Regions from separate parts of the Variovorax sp. UC122_21 genome, predicted to be linked through region 1. Evidence: riboswitches for the same ligand, from Rfam matches in the RefSeq annotation. Region 1 holds a riboswitch; each other region holds the start of a gene.
The links. Region 1 has a riboswitch for cobalamin ahead of ACHMXE_RS08215 (TonB-dependent receptor). Riboswitches for the same ligand answer to the same signal wherever they lie in the genome.
Positions count from the first base shown of each region.

Region 2: another riboswitch for cobalamin. It lies ahead of ACHMXE_RS25685 (TonB-dependent receptor domain-containing protein); the one in region 1 lies ahead of ACHMXE_RS08215 (TonB-dependent receptor).
Region 3: another riboswitch for cobalamin. It lies ahead of ACHMXE_RS31240 (TonB-dependent receptor); the one in region 1 lies ahead of ACHMXE_RS08215 (TonB-dependent receptor).

Region 1 is NZ_CP172003.1:1,591,742-1,599,034, forward strand. Features, by position in the region: partial or broken gene ACHMXE_RS08215 (TonB-dependent receptor) at 1-1,724, opposite strand, end outside; cobalamin riboswitch at 1,686-1,912, opposite strand; gene ACHMXE_RS08220 (ATP-binding protein) at 2,004-4,235, opposite strand; gene ACHMXE_RS08225 (trans-aconitate 2-methyltransferase) at 4,430-5,035, shown strand; gene ACHMXE_RS08230 (AraC family transcriptional regulator) at 5,052-5,846, opposite strand; gene ACHMXE_RS08235 (MFS transporter) at 5,991-7,226, shown strand; gene ACHMXE_RS08240 (thiamine pyrophosphate-binding protein) at 7,245-7,293, shown strand, end outside.
Region 2 is NZ_CP172004.1:2,827,069-2,834,361, reverse strand. Features, by position in the region: partial or broken gene ACHMXE_RS25690 (cobyrinate a,c-diamide synthase) at 1-566, opposite strand, end outside; partial or broken gene ACHMXE_RS25685 (TonB-dependent receptor domain-containing protein) at 575-2,534, opposite strand; cobalamin riboswitch at 2,630-2,879, opposite strand; gene ACHMXE_RS25680 (ClcB-like voltage-gated chloride channel protein) at 2,997-4,718, shown strand; gene ACHMXE_RS25675 (hypothetical protein) at 4,810-5,034, shown strand; gene ACHMXE_RS25670 (cell division protein ZapA) at 5,031-5,375, shown strand; gene ACHMXE_RS25665 (sulfite exporter TauE/SafE family protein) at 5,939-6,760, shown strand; gene ACHMXE_RS25660 (FAD-dependent monooxygenase) at 6,932-7,293, shown strand, end outside.
Region 3 is NZ_CP172004.1:3,964,774-3,972,066, reverse strand. Features, by position in the region: gene ybaL (YbaL family putative K(+) efflux transporter) at 1-689, shown strand, start outside; gene ACHMXE_RS31250 (hypothetical protein) at 701-1,105, opposite strand; gene ACHMXE_RS31245 (hypothetical protein) at 1,360-1,656, shown strand; cobalamin riboswitch at 1,703-1,990, shown strand; gene ACHMXE_RS31240 (TonB-dependent receptor) at 2,131-4,329, shown strand; gene ACHMXE_RS31235 (hypothetical protein) at 4,908-5,906, shown strand; partial or broken gene ACHMXE_RS31230 (energy-coupling factor ABC transporter permease) at 5,977-6,654, shown strand; gene cobW (cobalamin biosynthesis protein CobW) at 6,675-7,293, shown strand, end outside.

The DNA of each region.
Region 1 (7,293 bases):
ACTTCCTTGCTGCGCGTGATCTCGGGCCGCAGGATGTCGGGCACGATCACGCCGCCGCGCGTGTTGAGCGCCACCGCCTGCGGCCGGAAGCCTTCGCTCCAGTTTGCGAACACGGCGTGCGAGGAGGCATCGCCCTGCAGGAACAGCCAGTCCACGCCGGCGCGCGGGCTGGTGTGGCTGCCTTGCTGCGCCGAGATCACCTGCGTGCCCGTGCGGCCCAGCGTCTGCTCGAAGCGGTCGTGGCGCACGCCCAGCGTGAAGCCGACCGGGCCGTACTCGAAGCGGTCCTGCAGGTAGACGCTGCGCACCTCCTGGTCGAAGCGCGAGGAGGTGATGCTGCCGCGCACGCCGCGCGGATCGTTGCGCACGTTGCTCACGGGGATGTCGTAGAACGGCCCGCGGTAGGTGGGCGCGTTGCTGAAGCTCGGCGAGTCGAGGCCCTGCCAGCCGCGCTCGAGATTGAAGCCGGCCTGGAACTCGTTGCTCCAGCCCTTGCCCGCCATCAGGTGCGTGGCCGCGAGCTCGTGGTAGACGCCGCGGTCGGCGGTGTAGCTCTCGGAATAGCCCTTGCTCACGGCCGCGGGCGGCGGAACGATGGTGATGCCGCCGGCGAAGAAGCGGTTGTAGCGCGCGAAGCTGCTCAGGTGGTTGATCGACCAGCCGGCGCCGAGCTCGAAGCGGTTCTTCCACGAGAACGACTGGTAGTCGCCCGTGACGTAGGAGTCGGGAATGCCGTAGTTGTCGCGCGAGGTGATGCCGAAGATCGGCTTGCCGTTGACCAGCGGCACGATCGAGCCGCGGTCGCCGCGCACGCGCGTGTCGTAGAGCTGGAAGCCGGTGGTCCAGTCGCGCGTGACGGCGAAGTCGCCGCCCACCAGCAGGGCCGACTGTGCGCGGCCGGCATCGCGCTGGAAGCCGTTGTAGTCGCTGTTGGCCACGCCCACGTAGAGATTGCCGCGCTCGAAGTCCCAGCGGTAGCGCAGGCTGCCGTCGAGGCGGCCGTGGCTGCCGATGGTGGCCGTGAGGCTGCCGCCCGCGCGCTCGGGCTTCATGAAGAACTGCGCCACGCCGCCGATCGCGTTCTTGCCGTAGAGCGCCGAGGCCGGGCCCTTGATGAACTCGAGCCGGTCCACCAGGTCGGGCGCGATCAGCGTGATGTCGGCATTGCCCTGCAGCAGGCGCAGCGGCACGCCGTCCATCAGCACCAGCACGTCCTGCGTGTCGCGCAGGCCGCGGGTCTCGAAGCGCGAGTAGTAGTTGCCCTGCGTGCCGTACTGCAGGCCCGGCACGCTGCGCAGCGTGTCCTCGAGCGTGACGGCGCCCACCGCGTCGAGCTGCGCGCGTTCGACCGAATAGGTGGCGAAGGGCAGCCGCAGCGTGTCGGCCTCCTGGCGCGTGGCGGTGGAGATGGTCTTGCGGTCGCTGACGGTGGTGGGCGGCAGCGAGCCCTCGGCGTCCTGCGCCGAGGCGACCGAGGCGAGCAGCATGACGCCGGATCCGATGAGGGCTTGGTGGGGTCTGACGCGGCCGCGCCGGGAGAAGTTGCGCACGAGGGTTTCCTTCGGGCCCGCGCTCCCGCGGGCCATGAGAACAACCGGACGCCGAGGGGACCCGCCAGCGACCGGCCCCGCGCCCATGCGTGACCGATACGGCTTGCCTGCACTCCCGCAGCGACCGAACGAGGCGAAGGCCGGTATCCGGGCTTGCGGAGCGCAGCGGTGCATCGGGAGATGCGCCGTTGCCGCGATCCTCGCCTTCCCATGCCGGGGCACAGTGGCTGCGATGCCCGCGAGGGCATCGGCCGTGAGGACCGCGAATCCGCCGACCGTTGCGGGGGCAGCGCAGGACTGGGGTCCGGAGGACCCGTCACCTGCTTCCCGTTTAACGCCGGTCCTGCAACCGGCGCACCTTCGCGCGCGCCGGCTTGGGTGATGCTTTCGTTTGCATCGGCCGGCGGGGCGAGATTATAGGAGCGGCTTGCGCGCCGTCGGGCGCGAGAAAGCTCAGGGCGCGGGCGCGGGAACCTGGGGCAGCCGCACGGTGAACACCACGTAGCCGTCGACATGCGCATAGCCGATGCTGCCGCGGTGCGAGCGCACGATGGCTTGCGCGATGTGCAGCCCCAGGCCCAGTCCGCCCTTGTTGCGCTCGTTGGGCACGCTGCGCTGCTTGAAGGCGCTGAACAAGTCGGGCACCAGCGCGGCGTCGATCGGCGGTGCGCGGTTGGCCACGCTGAACACCACGTGCGCGTCGACCTGTTCGAGCCGCAGGCGCACCGCCTCGCCGGGCAGGCCGTGGTGGCGCGCATTGCTCACCAGGTTGCCGACCAGCTGCGCCATGCGGTCGGGGTCGGCCAGCACGGGCAGCGTCTTGGGTGCCTCGAGCTCGAGCTGCGAACCGGGGTAGGCGGTGCGCGACTCGTCGACCGCGTCCTCCAGCAGCCGCGCCAGGTCGATCTGCACCGGCACCATCTGCAGGCCCATGCCGCTTTGCAGCCGCGAGGCATCGAGCACCTGGCCGATCAGCCGCGCCATGCGGCTGCTCGAGGTCTGGATGCGCTGGCCCAGCCGCGCGCCGGCGTTGCTGCCGTCGGGCAGGCTGCGTTCGAGCAGCTTGGCGGCCATCGTGATCGACTGCAGCGGGTCGCGCAGGTCGTGGCCCAGCACGGCCAGCAGCTCGGTGCGGGCCTTGTAGGTGTCGGCCAGCCGCGCCGCGCTGGCGCGGATCAGCTCGTCGCGCAGCTGGCGCGCGAAGTCGAGATCGTTGGCGCCCCAGGGCACGCTGGTGTCGCGCACCGTCTGTTTCCAGACGTCGAAGGAGCCGCGCGGCGTGAGCCGGGGCCCGTGCGGGCCGCTCACGTAGTGCTTCTCGGGCTTGCCGCCCCAGTTGATGGTCTCGATCTGTTCCTTGCGCGCGAGCACCAGCCAGCCGTTGTCGATCGCGTCGAAGCGCAGCGCGAGAAAGCCGCACCACACGCCGGCCAGCGAGCGCAGGTTCTCGGGCAGTTGCTCGCGCGTGTGCAGCGCCACGATCTGGTCGCCGTTCGTCGAGGCGGTGAGCCACTGCATCAGCGCCGCCGCGGCCTCGCGGGGCATGTCGCCGTCCACGTGCAGCCGCGACTGCTCGGCGATGACCGCCGCCTGCGCGTCGAAGGCGTCGGCCAGCGGGCGCGCCAGGCCGATCAGCGCGCTGAAGGTGTCCTCGGCATGCAGCACCGCCTCGATCAGCGAGCCGCGCAGCTGCGCCGCGCTCGAGGCCCGGCCCGCCTGCTCGCGCGCCAGCAGGCTCTGCACGTTCGAGGCCAGCACCTGCGCGAGCACGTCGCAGGCCATGCGGATGGCGTAGGGCACCTGGTGGGCGCTGCGGTGGTGGCAGGCCAGCATGCCCCAGAGCTGACCGTTGATGACGATCGAGATGCTCATCGACGCGCCCACGCCCATGTTGCGCAGGTACTCGATGTGGATCGGCGACACGCTGCGCAGCGTGCAGTGGCTCATGTCCAGCGGCGGCAGCTGCGGGTCGGCCACGTCGAGCCCGACCGGCGTCGACTGCACGTCGGCGATCAGGCGCAGGGTGTTGATCACGTAGAGCCGGCGCGCCTGCGCCGGGATGTCGCTGGCCGGATAGCGACGGCCCACGAAGGGCTCGAGCGCCTCGTGGCGGCGCTCGGCCACCACCTCGCCGCTGTCGTCGTGGCGAAAGCGGTAGGCCATCACGCGGTCGAAGCCCGTGAGCTGCCGCACGACTTCTACCGAGAGATTGAGCAGGCCGTCGATCGAGCCCTGGCGCTTGAGCCGGTCCATCGCGCGGTGCGCCTTGAGCGCGAAGTCCGACACCGCGTCCGCCGTGGCGTCGCGCGCCTCGAACTCGGCCACCAGCTCGTAGCCGATGCGGTGCAGGATCAGGTCGAAGCGGCGCTCGCCGAGACTCACCTCGAGGTTGATCGGCGACCCCTCGTCGGTATCGACCGCCACCCCGTTGGCCTCGTGCAGCGCCTCGTGCACCAGCGCGTCGCCCATGAAATGGTCGGCCGCAAGGCGCTCGCCCAGGGCGGGCGCCGTGTCGCCGAGCAGCTCGCGGGCGTTCGCGCTGACGCGCGTCAGCGTGAGGGTCGAGGCATCGAACGCGAACAGCGCGCCGTGGGGCTGCACGAGGCCAGGGATGTGGATGGGCTCGCTGTCGCAGTTGGCCAGCGTGACGGGCTGCGTGGACGTGGAGTGGGGCGGCCGTTCCAAGGGGCGGTGGGCGTCTTGCGCGTGAGTGAGGTGAGGGAGCCACGGACCGCGCCGGGCGCGGGGAGGGGACATGGCATTTTGCCTGAGGCCGGGCGGGCGCCGGTCGGGCTTTACCGTGGGGCGCGGGCGGGTTCCGGGGCGAAAATGGCGCCGGGCCTCGCGAGCAGGCCCGCACTTCCTGAAAGACAACCTGCATGCAATCTGCCGACGCGGCGACCTTCGACGAGGCCTACTACCGGCGCTACTACTTCGACAAGAAAACGAAGGTGGTCGACCCGCAGCACGCCGAGCGCCTCGCGGCCTTCGTCTGTTCGTACCTCAAGTACCTGCGCGTGCCCGTGCGGCGCGTGCTCGACATGGGCTGCGGCATCGGCCACTGGCGCGATGCCATCGCGTTGCATTTTCCGAAGGCCAGCTACCACGGCGTCGAGTTCAGCGAGTACCTGTGCGAGCGCTACGGCTGGGAGCGGGGCTCGGTGGTCGACTATCGCGCGAGGGAGCGCTTCGACCTCGTGATCTGCCAGGGCGTGCTGGCCTACCTCGAACCCTCCGACCTCAAGCGCGCGCTGCGCAACCTGGGGTCGCTCAGCGCCGGCGCGCTCTACCTCGAGGCCGTGACGCAGGAGGACTTCGAGCAGGACGTGGTCGACGAGGACCTCAGCGACCCGCGCCTGTTCCGCCACCGCGCGCAGGTGTACCGGCGCGGGCTGACGCGCGGCTTCAAGGAAATGGGCGGCGGCGTGTGGCTGAGCCGCCAGGCGGAGGTGCCGACCTTCGCGCTGGAGTGCGCCGACGCCTGACCCGTGGCGCGCCCGCTCAGGGCTCGGCGAAGAACTGGCTCGGCGTCTGCCCGAAGTGCTTGCGGAACATGGTCGCGAAGGCCCCGGGACTGTCGTAGCCCAGGCGCAGGGCGATGTCGATGATCTTCTCGCCGTCGGCCAGCAGCTCCAGCGCGCGCAGCAGCCGGGCCTGCTGGCGCCACTGGCCGAAGGTCATGCCGGTCTCCTTCGTGAACAGGCGCTGGATGGTCTTCACGTCGAGCGACAGCCGCCCGGCCCAGTCGGCCAGGGTGGAGGCATCTCCCAGATGCTGTTGCAGCCGTTCGCAGATGCGCAACAGCCGTGGGTCGGCGGGCATCTGCAGGTGCAGCGGCAGCACGGGCAGGCTGCGCAGCTCGTCGAGAATGAAGCGCATCAGCCGACCGTCGCGGGTGCCGGGCGCATAGGGCTGCTTCACTTCCATCGCCGCGCGGATCAGCTCGCGCAGCAGCGGCGGAATGCCCACGGCCTGGGTCGCGGTCAAGGTCTTCGGCGCCACCTCGGGCTTCACCAGCAGGCTGCGCATGTGGACCTCGCCGACGCAGCGGATCTCGTGCGCCATGCCCGCGGCCATCCAGATGGCGCGCGTGGGCGGCACCACCCAGCGGCCGGCCTCGGCCTGCACCACCATCACGCCGCGCAGGGCATAGATCAGCTGGTGCTTGGTGTGCTGGTGCGACCGGATGTGCCAGCCGGCGGGGTAGTCCGTGGCGCGACCCGCGATCGGCGAGGACTCGCCCTCGATCTCGCGCAGCACCTCGGGCAATGACTTGGGACGGCGCGGGAGGTTCATGTCCTTTTTGCGAAAGGTGTTGGTCGGTTGGCGCAAGACAGGCGAGGCGCATCCTCCCATAATTCCGGGGCGCCGGCGGCCCGTTCCTCCCGAACTCGCGCCCCTCGTGCCGGCCGGTCCCGTCTCCCCCGTGTGAAAGTCCCCATGCCGCCCTCCGCGACCGCTTCCCTCGAATCCCAGGCCACGCCCGCTGGCGCCGCCGCCAGTCCCGCGAAGGCCAAGCCGGCCTTCGGCATCCTGGGCGCCATCAGCAGCGCGCACATGGTCAACGACATGATGCAGTCGCTGATCCTCGCGATGTACCCGATCCTCAAGGGCGCGTTCTCGCTGAGCTTCGCGCAGATCGGCCTGATCACGCTGACCTACCAGCTGACGGCCTCGCTGCTGCAGCCGCTGATCGGCCTGTTCACCGACCGGCGTCCGCAGCCCTATTCGCTGCCGATCGGCATGACGGCCACGCTCATCGGCCTGCTGCTGCTGGCCTTCGCGCCCAGCTTCGGCATCGTGCTGCTGGCCGCGGCCTTCGTCGGGCTCGGCTCGTCGATCTTCCATCCGGAGTCCTCGCGCATCGCGCGGCTCGCCTCGGGCGGTCAGCACGGGCTCGCGCAGTCGGTGTTCCAGGTCGGGGGCAACCTCGGTACGGCCATCGGGCCGCTGCTCGCGGCGGCGGTCATCGTGCCCTTCGGCCAGCACAGCGTGGCCTGGTTCGGCCTGGCCGCGCTGCTGGGCATCGGCCTGCTGCTGCAGGTGAGCCGCTGGTATGCCTTCCATCACGTCACGGCCGGCGCGCGCAAGAAGGCCGCGGTCGAGTCGCCCTATCCACGCCGCGTGGTGCTGGGCGCCATCACGGTGCTGCTGGTGCTGATCTTCTCGAAGTACTTCTACGTGGCGGGCATCAGCAGCTTCTACACCTTCTACCTGATGGACCGCTTCGGCCTCACGGTGCAGAGCGCGCAGCTGCACCTGTTCTTTTTCCTGTTCGCCTCGGCCGTGGGCACGGTGCTCGGCGGGCCGGTCGGCGACCGTATCGGCCGCAAGCCGGTGATCTGGGTGTCGATCCTGGGCGTGGCGCCGTTCGCGCTGCTGCTGCCGCACGCGGACCTGTTCTGGACCACCACGCTGACCATCGTGATCGGGCTGGTGCTGTCCTCGGCCTTCTCGGCCATCCTCGTCTACGCGCAGGAGCTGATGCCGGGCAAGGTCGGCATGGTCTCGGGGCTGTTCTTCGGCTTCGCCTTCGGCATGGGCGGCCTGGGCGCCGCGGTGCTGGGCCTGCTGGCCGACCACACCAGCATCGCCTTCGTCTACCAGGCGATCGCCTACCTGCCGCTGCTCGGCGTGGTCGCGGCGCTGTTGCCCGGAAAATCGCGCAAGTCCTAGTTCCCCCTTGTACGCCGCATGCACTCCACCCGAACCTTTCGCGGCGCCGATGCGCTGATCGAATGCC
Region 2 (7,293 bases), on a different replicon from region 1:
GGTGGCGCTCGGGCAGCGAGAAGCCCGCGTCGCGCGGGCAAGGCGCCGAGCCAGTCCGCGGGCTCGCGCAAGGCGCCGCGCAGCATGTCGGCATGGCGCTCGCCGGCCACGCGATTGGCCAGCACGCCGGCCCAGGGCAGAGCGGGCCTGAAGCTCTGCAACCCATGCGCCAGCGCACCGAAGGTGCCGGCCATCGCATGGGCGTCGATCACGGCCAGCACCGGCAGGCCGAAGCGCTGCGCCAGATCGGCCGCGCTCGGCGTGCCGTCGAACAGGCCCATCACGCCCTCGACGATCACCAGGTCCGACTCGGCCGCGGCCGCATGCAGCCGCGCGCGGCAGTCGGCCTCGCCGGTCATCCACAGGTCGAGCGAATGCACGGGCGCGCCGGTGGCCAGCCGCAGCCAGTGCGGGTCGAGGAAGTCGGGCCCGCACTTGAAGGCGCGCACGCGCCGACCCTGGCGCGCATGCAGCCGCGCGAGCGCGGCGGCCACGGTGGTCTTGCCCTGCCCCGAGGCGGGCGCGGCCACGAGCACGGCGGCGCAGGTCGCCGCGCGATCGGGCAGGTGCTGGCTTACTGGGGCGTCCACTTCAATCCGACGTACGCGTTGCGGCCACCGGTGACGTAGCCGCGCGCGAGCATGTAGTCCTTGTCGCCCGCATTGTCGATGCGCGCGACCAGGTCGACGTCGCGCACGATCTTCGTGCTGGCCACGAGGTTCAGCAGCGTGTAGCCGCCGAGCGTGCGCGTGTTGGCCGCGTCGTCGTAGCGCTGGCTCGAGGTCTGCACCTCGGCGCCCAGGGTCCAGCCGCCGAGGCGCCAGTCGGCGCCCAGCGTGGCATAGCGCTTGGCGCGGCGCGCGAGCAGCTTGTCGGTGGCCAGGTCCCGCGGGTCCTGGAAGTCGAGCGAGGCGCGCAGCGTGACGTCGCCGATGCGGTGGCCCCCCGACAGCGTCACGCCCTCGTAGCGCGCCCGCGCGGTGCTGCCGTAGCAGCCGAAGGACGAGGCGCAGCCCTTGGCGGTCGAGTCGAACACGATCAGGTTGCGCACGTTGTTGCGGTACGACCACGATGCCCGCGTGGGTCGGGCCGTCGGTGTACTTGAGGCCAAGCTCGACGTTGCGGCTAGCTTCGGGCTGCAGGTCGGGCTTGCCGTATTCGCTGAAGCGCTGGTAGAGCGTGGGCGCGCGGAAGGCGGTGCCGGCCGAGGCGGTCACGCGCAGCTTCGGCGTGATCGCGAAGCCGTAGGCGGCGCTGCCGGTGGTCTTGCCGCCGAACTCGCTGTCGTCGTCGTGGCGCACGTTGAGCTGCAGCGAATGCGGGCCCTGCACGAAGCCGTAGCCGAGCGAGACCGCATCCTGCGAACGCTTGCGCGCCAGGCCCTTGTCGGTGGCGCTGGTGGGCGCGTTCTCGAGCCGGTCCTCGCGGCGCTCGAGCGCGGCCGTCACCAGGTGCGCTCCGAAGCGCAGCTCGTTCTGGAACAGGTAGCCGCGCAGCCGGGTCTCGGTGCGGTAGTACGAGGGCATGGTGCTGTAGACCGACTGCGAATCGGTCACCTGCAGCCGCGTGCTGTAGACCTCGTTCCACTGCGCCGACCAGGTCAGGCCGCCGGTGCGCAGCCGGTTGCGGCTCTGGTCGTCGAGGTGGTCGGCCGGCGGCTTGCTGCCGGACTTGGCCGCGTCGTAGCGCGCCTGCGTGTCGCTCGACAGCGCGGTGGCCTCGAGGCGCTGGCCGGGCGCGATCTGCCAGCCCAGGCGCACATTGCCCGAGGTGGTGTTGTAGCCGTCGCGGTCGGGGCTGGTGAAGCCGTCCTTGGGCAGGGTGCGCTTCTCGAGCGGCTGGATGTTGAAGCCGCGGCTCTCCTCGTGGGCCACGCCGAACGAATAGTCGAAGGCATTGGCCTTGCCGCTGATCGCGGCCTCGGTGCGCGAAAGGCCATGGCTGCCGAAGCCCACGCCGATCGAGGGCGACACGCCCTCCTCGCCGCGCTTGGTGAACAGCTGGATCACGCCGCCGATGGCGTCGGAGCCGTAGACCGCGGCGGCCGGGCCGCGCAGCACCTCGATGCGGTCGATCTGCGCCAGCGGGATGCTCTCCCAGGCCGCGCCGCCGGTGGCCTGCGAGTCCACGCGCACGCCGTCGATGTAGACGGCGGTGAAGCGCGTCTCGGCGCCGCGGATGTAGACGCTGGTCGAGTTGCCCACGCCGCCGTTGCGCACGATCTGGATGCCGGCCTGGCGCGCGAGCACGTCGGCCACGCCGGTGGAACCGCTGCGCTCGATGGTCTCGCGGTCGATCACCGAGACATCGGCCACGAGGTCCGACAGCGGCTGCGCGGTGCGGGTGGCGGTGACCACCGTTTCGCCGAGCGCGCCGGGCTGGGCCTGCGCCGAAGCGGCCAGCGGCAGCTGGGCCAGCAGCAGGCCGCCGAAGGCCGGCACCAGGGCCAGCGGCAGGCCGGCCAGGCGCATGCCGATGCGGGACGCGGGAATGCGAGCGCGCGAACGGCGCGAGAAGGAAACGCAGGAAATCATGGAGTGAGCGAGCGAACGTCTATGCCCCTTGCCGGCCTCCCCGCCGACGCCCGGGGCGCCATTGGCTCGTGCATGCATCGACGAAGCGAAGGGCATGCGCGAACCGCCTTGTTGGCCGGTATCCGGGCTGGCAGACCGGCCCTCGCCGCCTTCCCAGGCGCCTGTTTCAGGGCGCCCAGTGGCTCGTGTGGAGAGGGTGGCGCCTTGCGGCGCCGTCTGCTTGACCGTTGCGGGGGCAGCGCAGGCGGCTTCGGTGCCGGCGCGCGGCCGGTCCCTTCACTCCTGCTTCCCGTTGAACCGCGGCGCGTGAACCACGCCGCAGGCACCAACGGGCGAGATTGCTAGGCGCTGCGCCGCGCGCTTTAAGTCGAAAGTTGCGTGCGCCCGACGGTCGACGGGCCTCGCGCACCGGCTCGCGCACTAACATCGACAGGCTATGCGATGCCCTCACCGCACCCCCGCATGACCCTGCACTCCTCGCCGCTGCTGCGCCTGCGCTCCGCCCTGCAGCGCCTGTTCGGCGTCTCGGGCTGGCAGTCGATGCTGCTGTGGTCGATCGTCGCCGGCCTGCTCGGCACGCTCGCCACCGAAGGCTTTCGCGCCGCGCTGCGCGGCTTCGAGCACCTGGTGCTCGGCCCCGGCGACAGCCTGGTCGCGATGGCGCGCGCGCTGCCGTGGTGGGCACGCATCGCCTTCCCCGCCGCGGGCGGCCTGGTGGCCGGCGGGCTGCTCGTGCTCGCCAAGCGCGTCGCTGTGCGCAGCGCCACCTCCGACTACATGGAAGCGATCGTGCTTGGCGACGGCCGCATTCCGGTGGCGCAGACGCTGGTGCGCAGTGCCTCCTCGCTGGTGAGCATCGGCACCGGCGGCTCGATCGGCCGCGAGGGCTCGATGGTGCAGCTCGCCGCGCTGGCCGCCTCGCTGCTGGGCCGGGTGTTCCGCTTCCCGGTCGAGCGGCTGCGGCTGCTGGTGGCCTGCGGCGCGGCGGCCGGCCTCACGGCCGCGTACAACGCGCCGATCGCGGGCGCCTTCTTCGTCGCCGAGATCGTGCTCGGTTCGATCGTGATGGAGAGCGTGGGACCGATCCTGATCGCGGCGGTGGTCGCCAACATCGTGATGCGCGCCCTGCCCGGCTACCAGCCGCCCTACCAGATGCCGGTGTTCCCCGAACTGCATGGCGCCGAGATCCCGCTGTTCGCGCTGCTCGGCTTGCTGCTGGGCTTCGCGGCCGCGGGCTTCCTGCGCGCGCTGCAGGGCAGCCGGGCGCTGTTCGCGCGGCTGCCGTTCGCGCTGCCGTGGCGGCTCGCGCTCGGCGGGCTCGCGATGGGGCTGGTGTCGGTGCCCTGGCCCGAGGTCTGGGGCAATGGCTACAGCGTGGTCAACGCGGTGCTGCACACGCCCTGGACCTGGACCCTGATCGCCATGGTGCTCGCGGCCAAGCTGGTCGCCACGCTGGCCACGGCCGGCTCGGGCGCGGTGGGCGGCGTGTTCACGCCCGCGCTGTTCTTCGGCTGCATGGTCGGCGCGCTGTTCGGCCATGCCGCGCAGGCGCTGTGGCCGCATGCGGTGTCGGCGCCCTATGCCTATGCGGTGGTCGGCATGGGCGCCTTTCTCGCGGGTGCCACGCAGGCGCCGCTGATGGCGATCCTCATGATCTTCGAGATGACGCTCAACTACCAGGTGATGCTGCCGCTGATGCTGGCCGGCGTGATCGCCTATTTCGTCGCGCGCTCGGCCAATGCGGGCTCGATGTACGAGATCACGCTGCGCCGGCGCGAGCAGCAGGACGAGCAGCTGCGGCTGCGCTCGCTGCACATCCGCGACCTGGTGCAGCCGGCGCAGACGGTGGTGGGCCCCGAGGCCGATCGCGAGGCGATGAGCCGGCTGTTCCTGCAGCATCCGGTGAAGTACCTCTACGTGGTCGATGCGAACCAGCGCTACCTCGGCGTGGTGCCCCTCTCCGCGCTCGGCACGGCCGCGGCCGAGGTGCGCGCGGCGGACCTGCTGTCGCAGGCCATCGCGCCGATCACCGCCGACACCAGCCTGGGCGAGGCGCTGCAGCGCTTCCTCGAGCACCTGGGCGAGCGGCTGCCGGTGATCGAGAGCGCGGCGAACCCGGTGCTGCTGGGCGTGGCCGCCAAGAGCGCGTTGCTCGCCACCTACGTGCGGCTCAGCGAAGTTTGATGGCGCGGCGCGCAGGCCGCAGAATGCCGTGCCAGGCGCGGCGGGTGCCCAGGAGGACCGCCGCTTTCACGGGAAACTACAATCGCGCACCATGCCCGCCTCCAGCCCCATCGACCAGATCGCCGAGCGCGTGGAACGCCTGCTCTTGCGTCACGAAGAGGTGCAGCGCACGAATGCGCTGCTGCAGGAACAGGTCGATGCGCTGACGCGCGAGCGCGATGCGCTCAAGTCGCGGCTCGCGGCGGCGCGCACGCGGCTCGATGCGCTGCTCGAGCAGCTGCCGGCCGTACCTCCCTCCGAAGATTCCCCCGCATGAAGCAGATCGAAGTTCAGATCATGGGCCAGAGCTATCTGCTCGGCTGTCCCGATGGCGGCGAAGCGCAGCTGCGCGACGCGGTCGAACGCGTGGATGCAGCCATGTGCAAGATCCGCGACGCGGGCAAGGTCAAGGCGCGCGACCGCATCGCGGTGCTGGCCTCGCTGAACCTGGCCTTCGATCTCGCGGCGCAGGAAGCCACGGCGAAGGCCGCGCCGCCCGCGGAGCCGGCCCCGACTCCGGCCGCGGCACCCGCCGACGACGGCGCGGTCGATCCGAAGGCCACGCAGCTGATCCACAAGCTCGACCAGGCACTGGCCGGCGACGGACATCTGCTTTAAGCGTTACGCGCTTTCTTTCTCTCGCTTGCAGAGATCGGCGCGCACTGCAAGAACTTCGATGCAAACCTGCCCGCTGCGCAGGGACTCCCCCGCAAAAAACCGGAAAGTGCCCGGGCGCGAAGGCGTAAAATCGATCCTGTCTGCGGTGCGCGTTGGGCTTTATATGTCCTTGTTCCAATGCTCTACGGAGCCGGGCTTGGTATATCGCTCGACGGGTGTGATCATCTCGCGTCAGATGAACCCGAAGTCTTGCTGCCCTCGCCCACCTGAACCCCGGTTCAGGATGCGAGTCTGGCGCCCATTCGCAGACACCTATTCCTCTTCGCTGCGCTGAATGCGCATCGAACATCGGCGGTCCCCGGCATGGCGGGATCGCCCCAAGAACCCACGCTGTATCCGCATCGATACATCCGATCCTGGCTGCTGCGCGACAGTGCGCGCCGGGCCGCAGCTACGTTTCAGATAGCATTGCGGCCCACCCCCCTCCCTCTGTCCCTCGAACCGAGGCCCGTTGCCATCGTTGCACGGCGCCCTTGCCTTACCCGAAAGTCCGTGGCGTGAACGTGACCAGCCTGCTCGACCCCCTCCTGATCGCCGAACTGGTCGCCCTCGGCCTCGGCACCGGTTTTCTCGCGGGCCTGCTCGGCATAGGCGGCGGCATGGTGATGGTGCCCTTCATCACGATCATCATGGGCCACCGCGGCGTGCCGGCCGACCTCGCGGTGAAGATGGCGATCGCGACCTCGATGGCCACCATCATCTTCACCTCGGTGTCGAGCGTGCGCGCGCACCACAAGCGCGGCGCGGTGCGCTGGGACATCGTCAAGCGCCTCGCGCCCGGCATCGTGATCGGCAGCCTCGTGGGCAGCCTCGGCATCTTCGCGCTGCTCAAGGGCACGGCGCTGGCGATCGTGTTCGCGCTGTTCGTGGGCTTCTCGGCCACGCAGATGTTCCTCGACCGCAAGCCCAAGCCCACGCGCCAGATGCCGGGCACCGCGGGCCAGCTCGGCGCCGGTGGCGCCATCGGCCTGGTCTCGGGCCTGGTCGGCGCGGGCGGTGGCTTCATCAGCGTGCCCTTCATGACCTGGTGCAATATCTCGATCCACAACGCGGTCGCCACCAGCGCCGCGCTGGGCTTTCCGATCGCGGTGGCCAACGTGGCCGGCTACGTGATCAGCGGCCAGACGGTGCAGGGCCTGCCGGCCGGCTCCTTCGGCTACATCTGGCTGCCCGCGCTCGCGGTGATCGCCGTGTGCAGCGTGCTGACCGCGCCGCTGGGCGCCAGAGCCGCTCACAACCTGCCGGTGAAGAAGCTCAAGCGCGTGTTCGCGAGCATCCTGTACCTGCTCGCGGCCTACATGCTCTGGAAGGGCCTGCGCGGCTGAGCGCGCGGCCCTCTTCCGCTCTCCCTTCCTCGATGACGCGACGCGCCTGCCCGGCGCGCCGTGAGGTCGCGCGCGCCGCAGTTTTTCTCAACCAGCGCCAGCAAATCTCGATGGTTCGCGCCGGCCGAAAGCCGGACCATTCCGTTCATGCCAACCACACGAGGAACGGACATGAGCAAGAGACTTTCGGTCGCCATCATCGGCGCCGGCATGGGCGGCCTGGCCACGGCCGCGGCGCTGCGCCGCGTCGGCATCGACGTCATGGTCTACGAACAGGCCGAGAAATTCACCCGCCTGGGCGCGGGCATCCAGATCGGCTGCAACGCGATGCAGGTGCTGCGCGGCCTGGGCCTCGAGGCGCGCATGCGCGCCGAGGCCTTCTACCCGCGCTCGTGGAACAACAAGGACGCCTACACCGGCGAGGTGCGCTTCGACATGATCTTCGGCGAGACCGCCGAGCGGAAGTTCGGCGCGCCCTACCTGCTCGCGCACCGCGGCGACCTGCATGCCGCGCTGCACAGCGCGGTGCCCGA
Region 3 (7,293 bases), on a different replicon from region 1:
TCCTCGTGGGCCTGGGCGTCTCGCTGGGCCTCATGCCCGCCGAGGGCCAGAGCCTGATCCTGGCCGGCGCCCTGATCTCCATCGCCACCAACCCGCTGTGGTTCAGCCTGATCGCGCCGCTGCAGAAATGGCTGCATGCCCATTCCTCGTTCGCGCGCCGCCTCGAGGCGCGCGACGACCCGCTGGCCGAGCTGCCGATGAGCACCGAGGCGCGCTATCTCTCGCGCCAGGTCGTGCTGGTCGGTTATGGCCGGGTCGGGCGCCGCATCGCCGCCGAGCTCAAGGCGCACGACATCCCCTACGTGGTGGCCGAGCAGAACCGCGAGCTGGTCGAGAAGCTGCGCGAGGAGGGCGGTGCCGCCGTCTATGGCGACGCGGCCGATCCGGCTGTGCTGATCCAGGCCCACATCGCGCGCGCCCGCGTGCTGGTGGTGGCCACGCCGGCCGCACTCAACGTGCGGCAGATGATCGAGACCGCGCGCACCCTCAACCCGACCATCGAGACCGTGATCCGCAGCCACAACGAAGAGGAAGCGGAACTGCTCACGCGCGAAGTCTCGGCCACCGTCTTCCTCGGCGAGCACGAGCTGGCCCAGGCGATGGCGCGCGACGTGGTGCGCCGCGCCGTGGCGCCGCCCGCGCCCAACGGCGCCCATGGCACGCCGAGCGTGCCGGCCGCGCCGGCCTGAACGCCCTGGTTCTAGAGGTCCTCGATCACCAGCGTGCGGTAGCGCTGCGCGATCGAGTAGGGAACCGTGCGCACCACCTCCATCATGCGTTCGGCGTCTTCCTGCTCCTCGGTGCGCACCAGCAGCGCCGTGTGGCCTTCGCGCGCCAGCTTGGTGTAGGCGCGCACCGTCGCGCCCTCGGTGCCCGCGGAGGGCAGGGGGTTGTCGGCCTCGGCCACCGTCGGCGTGATCTCCGCCAACACCGTCGCGGGCGGCAGCAGGAAGATGTCGTCCGCGCTCACGCCCTTCTCGACGAGCCCGCGGCCGACGCGCTCCGCGTCCTCGGCGTTCCCGAACATCACCATCGAATGGCCGGTGGGATAGAAGGCGCCGCCGATGGTCGCTCGCATCTTGGAATCCAGGGTGAATCGCTTCATGGGGCCTCCTGTCGTCTGGGCATGCGGCGTGCCGCGGGTGTTTGATCCATGGGCAAAACTTAGGTCGCGCACCAACGCCCGCCTGTAGGAGAAGCCCGGAAGCTGGGAACGGTGGGCGCCACCGGCTGGCGCAGGAAGCTCACAGGGTTTTCGCCGGCGGTGAACGTGATCGAGTGCACGCGCGTTGTGACAGGGCGTGTCTACGATCCGGGCGGCCCGCCCCCATCGCCAACGCCTACCTTCCAGAGCTTCGCGTGAACACCATCCCCGCCACCCTGTCGCCGTCGCCCCGCAACCTCGCGCTGACCGTTCACGAACTGGAGCCCGGCGAGTTCTATTGGGTGCTGATGGAGGCGGTCGACGATGCCGCGGGCGAGGGCGCGGTGCATTCCTACCTGCCGCTCGAGGCGGCCATCGAGCCGCATACCAGCTATTCCAATGCGCTGGTGGCCGGCGTCAGCGTGCTGCGCCGCCTGTTCGGCGCCGAAGGCCCCGGCCGGGCGCGGGACACCCGTACGCCCGACGAGCCCGCGCGCACCCGCTCCCTATAATTCCCGCCGTTCGGTGCGGCCTTTCTTCCGAGGAAGGAAGGACGCACCGGCACCACGGTTCGAAGGTGCCCCGCCCGCCATGCATGCCACGGCCACGGGGTTAAACGGGAAGCAGGTGCGACGCGTCGGTTCACGGATCGACGCCTCCATTCCTGCGCTGCCCCCGCAACGGTCAGCGGATCTGGACGTCCTCACGCCATGCCCCCAGGGCATCGGCAGCCACTGCGCCCGCAAGGCGTGGGAAGGCGAGGGCTTCCGCAACGGCGCTGCAGTTTCGACTGCGCGCCTTTGCGCTCCGCGAGCCCGGATACCGGCCTTCGTCACCGCCTCGGACGCTGCGGGAGTGCGTGTCCGGGCCGCCGGCCGGCGAAGCGCTTGCTTTGCCCGCCGCCGGTCCCGGCCATCGATCGACTTCCCGCCGCGTCCACATTCGGTCAGAGAACCTGCGGGGACGCGGGTCGGAGGAGAAGTCACATGGATCACGCATCGCCGTCGGGCGATCGCACGGGCGCGGCCGGCCGCCGCCCGCGTCACCGCCACCGGGGCCGCCCGGCCGCCCGCCGCCTCGGCGGCATGTCCGCCGCCATCGGCCTGGCCTTCGGTGCCGGCAGCGGCTTCGCGCAGCAGGCCGCCACCAGCCTGCCGCCCGTGCAGGTCGAGGCCGGCGCCCAGGGCGCGCTCTCGCTCGCCGAGCCCACGCAGACCGGCAGCCGGCTCGGCCTTACGCCGCTCGAGACGCCCGCCAGCATCGAGGTACTGACCGGCGAAACCCTCCGCGCGCGCGGCGATGTCTCGATCGTCGACGCCGCCACCCGCGCCACCGGCATCACCGGCTCGCCCGCGCCGGGCAACGGCGGCACCTCGATGGCCGCGCGCGGCTTCTCGGGCCATGGCTCGGTGATGCAGCTGTTCGACGGCACGCGGCTGTTCGCGGGCGCGGGCACCGTCACCTTCCCGTTCGACACCTGGTCGGTCGACCGCATCGAGGTGCTGCGCGGCGCGGCCTCGGTCATGTACGGCGAAGGCGCGATCGGCGGCGCGATCAACGTGGTGCCCAAGAAGCCCACGCGCGGCCCGATCCACAACGAGGCGCTGCTGAGCTACGGCTCCGACGCCACGCGCCAGGCCGCCTTCGGCAGCGGCGGCGCGATCAACGACAAGCTTTCGTACCGCTTCGACATCAGCCACCGCGCCACCCACGGCTTCATGGCGCGCGGCGAGGGCGAGAGCCTGGCCGTCGGTGGTGCGCTGCGGCTGGACGTCTCGCCCGAGCTGCAGTTCACCCTGTCGCACGACGAGGGCCGCCAGTCGCCGCAGCGCTACCAGGGCGTGCCGCTGATCGACGGGCGCCTCGACGGCCGGACCCTGCGCCAGAACTACAACGTCGACGACGCCGAGCTCAAGTACGACGACAAGTGGACCCGCCTCGACGCGCTGTGGACGCCCAGCGATGCCGTCACCGTGCACAACCAGCTCTACCGGCTCGCGAGCCAGCGCCACTGGCGCAACAGCGAGACCTATACCTTCAATGCCGCCACGCGCCGCCTGACGCGCGGCGACTACCTCGAGATCGGCCACGACCAGGAGCAGGTCGGCAACCGCACCGACGCCACCTTCCGCCATGAACTGTTCGGCATGAAGAACCAGGTGCTGGTGGGCTTCGACGTGAACCGCATCGACTTCACGCACCTCAACGACTCGCCCTACGGCGGCCGCTCGGTGGTCGATCCCTTCGTCTTCCTGCCCGGCTACTACGCTTCGCCCGTGGCCTACACGCCGCGCTACAAGACCCGCACCCACACCCATGCCGTGTTCGCCGAGGACAAGCTGGCCTTCGACGAACGCTGGTCGCTGGTCACCAGCCTGCGCTGGGACCATGCGAAGGTGGCGCGCACCGACCTGGCCAACGCGGCCAACAGCCTCACGAAGACCTTCGAGTACGCCACCGGCCGCATCGGCGCGGTGTATGCGCCCGATGCCTCGCAGTCCTTCTATGCGCAGCTGGCGCACGCGGCCGATCCGCTGACCTCGCTGATCAGCACCTCGACCACGCAGGCGCCGTTCGACCTCAGCACCGGCAATCAGGTCGAGGTCGGCTACAAGCGCCAGCTGGCCGACAACCGCGGCGCCTGGACCGTGGCCGCCTACCGCATCGAGAAGAATAAGCTGCTGTCGCGCGACCAGAACAATCCCACCGTCTCGCAGCAGGTCGGCAAGCAGTCGTCCGAGGGCATCGAGGCCACGCTCGACCTCGCGCTGACCCCGACGCTGCGGCTCGAGGCCAATGCGGCCAAGCTGCGCGCGCGCTACGACGACTTCAACGAGGTCGTGAGCGGCCGGCTGGTCTCGCGCGCCGGCAACACGCCGTTCGGTGTGCCCGAGGAAGCGGCCAACCTGTTCCTGCACTGGCATTTCCTGCCGCGGTGGGAGGCCGAGTTCGGCCTGCGCTATGTCGGCTCGCGCCAGGTCGACGCGGCCAACTCGCGCAAGATCGGCTCCTACACCGTGGTCGACGCCTCGGTGAGCTGGCAGGCCAACAAGTCGCTCAAGCTCGCGCTGCGCGGCTACAACCTCGGCGACCGCCGCTATCCGCTGTCGTTCTCGAACAGCGGCAACCAGTGGCTGCTGGGCCGTCCGCGCTCCTTCGAGCTGTCGGCGCTGGTGAACTTCTGAGATGACGCACGCCGCGCGCCGCGCCCGCTCCGATCGCAGCACTGCCTGGCAGCGCGCGTGGCCGCTCGTGCGCCACTGGCTCTACGGGACCCACCGCTGGTTCGGCATCGGCGGCTGCCTGCTGTTCGTCATGTGGTTCGTCTCGGGCGTGGTGATGATGTACGTGGGCTATCCCACGCTCACCGAGGCCGAGCGGCTCGCGGGCCTGCGCGCGCTCGATGTCGGCCAGGCCCGGGTTTCGCCCGCGGCCGCGCTCGAGGCCCTGCCCGAAGCAGCACGCCAGCAGCCGCCGCGCCGCGTCGCGCTCGAGATGCAGGGCGGCGCGCAGCCGCAGCCGGTGTGGCGCATCGTCGATGCGCGCGGCGGTCGCCATGCGGTGTCGGCGCGCGATGGCCGATTGCTGGCCGGCACCGAGGCCGCGCAGGCCGAGGCGGTGGCGCGCGACTTCTCGGGCCAGCCCGCGGCGCGCTGGGCCGAGACGCTCGAGCGCGACCAGTGGACCGTGCCGCAGGGCCTGAAATCCGCTGCGCCCGCTGCACCGCATCGAACTGAACGACGCGGCCGGCACCGAGCTCTACGTGTCGGCGCGCACCGGCGAGGTGGTGCGCGACACCACGCGTTCCGAGCGCTTCTGGAACTGGCTCGGCGCGGTGCCGCACTGGATCTACTTCACGCCGCTGCGCGCCGATCCACCGCTGTGGCACGACGTGGTGGTGTGGCTCTCGGCCGCCTGCATCGTCTCGGCCGTGACCGGCATCGCGATCGGCATCCTGCGCATCCGTCTGCGCCGGCGCTTCCGCAACGGTTCCGTCACGCCCTACACCGGCTGGATGGCCTGGCACCACATCGCGGGCCTGGTCGGCGGCTTCTTCGTGCTGACCTGGATCGTGAGCGGCTGGCTCTCGATGAACCCGAACCGCTGGTTCGAGCGCAACCCGGTCGACGCGGCCGCGATGGCGCGCTACACCGGCGGCGATGTATCGACCTTTCCGTGGCCGCCCGCCACGCCGCCGGCGGGCGAGGACGACGCCGCACCGCGCGAGGTGCTGCTGCAATGGTTCGACGGCCGGCCGCTGCTGCAGCTGCGCGATGCGAAGGCGCGCGTGCGCGTGGTCGATGCCGCGAGCGGCGCGCCGGCTGCGATCGCGCGCGAGGACATCGTGCGCGCGGCCGCCCGGCTGCGGCCCGGCGCGACGGTGAGCGAGGCCGTGCTGCAGACCGCCTACGACTTCCACTGGTACGGCCACCACCGCGAGCGCGTGCTGCCGGTCTGGCGCCTCGCGTTCGACGACCCCGCGCGCACCCGGCTCTACATCGACCCCGCCAACGGCCAGTTGGCCGGCAGCAGCGACCGCAATGCGCGGCTGCGGCGCTGGCTCTTCAATGCCGCCCACAGCCTCGACTTCCCCTGGCTGATCCAGTACCGGCCCGCGTGGGACCTGGTGGTGTGGCTGTTGTCGATCGTCGGCGCCGTGGCCTCGGCCAGCGGCGTGGTGATCGGCTGGCGCCGGCCGCGGCCGCGCTCGCGTTCTCCCACGGTGGCGCTCGTGCGGCGCCTGCCTCAACGTTCTTCATGAAGCGGGCTCGCCATCGCGGGTCCATGATCCAATCCACTTTCGCACTGCGGTGCCCTCCAGGAGCTGTCCCATGCACATCGAACCCGGTCTCGTCGACGGAACCAAGATCTTTCTGAGCTATGCCACCGGCGCCGCGGCGCTCGCCTACACCGGCAAGGTGGCTTTCGAGCACCCTGCTGAAGGACGGCCTGGCCGCCCTGGCGCTGCGCTCGGCGATCGCCGTGGCGCTGGTGTTCTGCTTTTTCGAAGTGCTGCCGCACCACCCGGTGGGCGTGTCGGAAGTGCACCTGATCCTCGGCACCACCTTGCTGCTGGTGTTCGGGCTCGCGCCCGCGGCCATCGGCCTGGCGGGCGGGCTGCTGGTGCAGAGCCTGTTCTTCGAGCCGCAGGACCTGCCGCAGTACGGCATGAACGTCACGACCCTGCTGGTGCCGCTGTTCGCCACCGCAGTGCTCGCGCGCCGCATCATTCCCGAGAAGCTGGCCTATGTGGACATCGGCTACCGCGAGGCCTTCAAGCTGTCGGTGGCCTACCAGGGGGCATCGTGGTGTGGGTCGGCTTCTGGGCGCTCTACGGCCGCGGCACCGGGCTCGCGAACCTCGGCGAGATCGCCAGCTTCGGCGCCGCCTACATGACGGTGGTGCTGGTCGAGCCGCTGGTCGACCTCGGCGTGCTCGCCGGTGCCAAGGCCTGGCGCCGGCTGCAGGGCTCGGCCTTCGTCGAACGTCGCCTCTACACCGGCGCCTGAAAGAACTCCCAGAACCCTCCATGACCACCAGCAACGCAAAAATCCCCGTCACCATCGTCACGGGCTTCCTCGGCAGCGGCAAGACCACCTTGATGCGCCACATCCTCGGCAATGCCGAGGGCCGCCGCATCGCGGTGATCGTCAACGAGTTCGGCGAGCTCGGCATCGACGGCGAGATCCTGCGCGGTTGCGGCATCGGCTGCGACGACGAGGGCAACGAGCGCGAGGGCGCGCTCTACGAACTCGCCAACGGCTGCGTCTGCTGCACCGTGCAGGAGGAGTTCCTGCCCGTGATGCTGCAGCTCGCCGAGCGCCGCGACCAGCTCGACGCCGTGCTGATCGAGACCTCGGGCCTGGCGCTGCCCAAGCCGCTGGTGCAGGCCTTCCAGTGGCCCGACATCGCCAACGTCTTCACCGTCGACTCGGTCGTGACCGTGGTCGACGGCCCGGCCGCCGCGGCGGGCCAGTTCGCCGAGAACCCGGTGGCGGTCGACGCGCAGCGCCGCGCCGATCCCAACCTCGACCACGAGTCGCCGCTGCACGAGCTGTTCGAGGACCAGCTCTCGGCCGCCGACCTGGTGGTGCTCAACAAGGCCGACCTGCTCGACGAGGCCGCGCGCGCGCGCGTCGAGGCGCTGG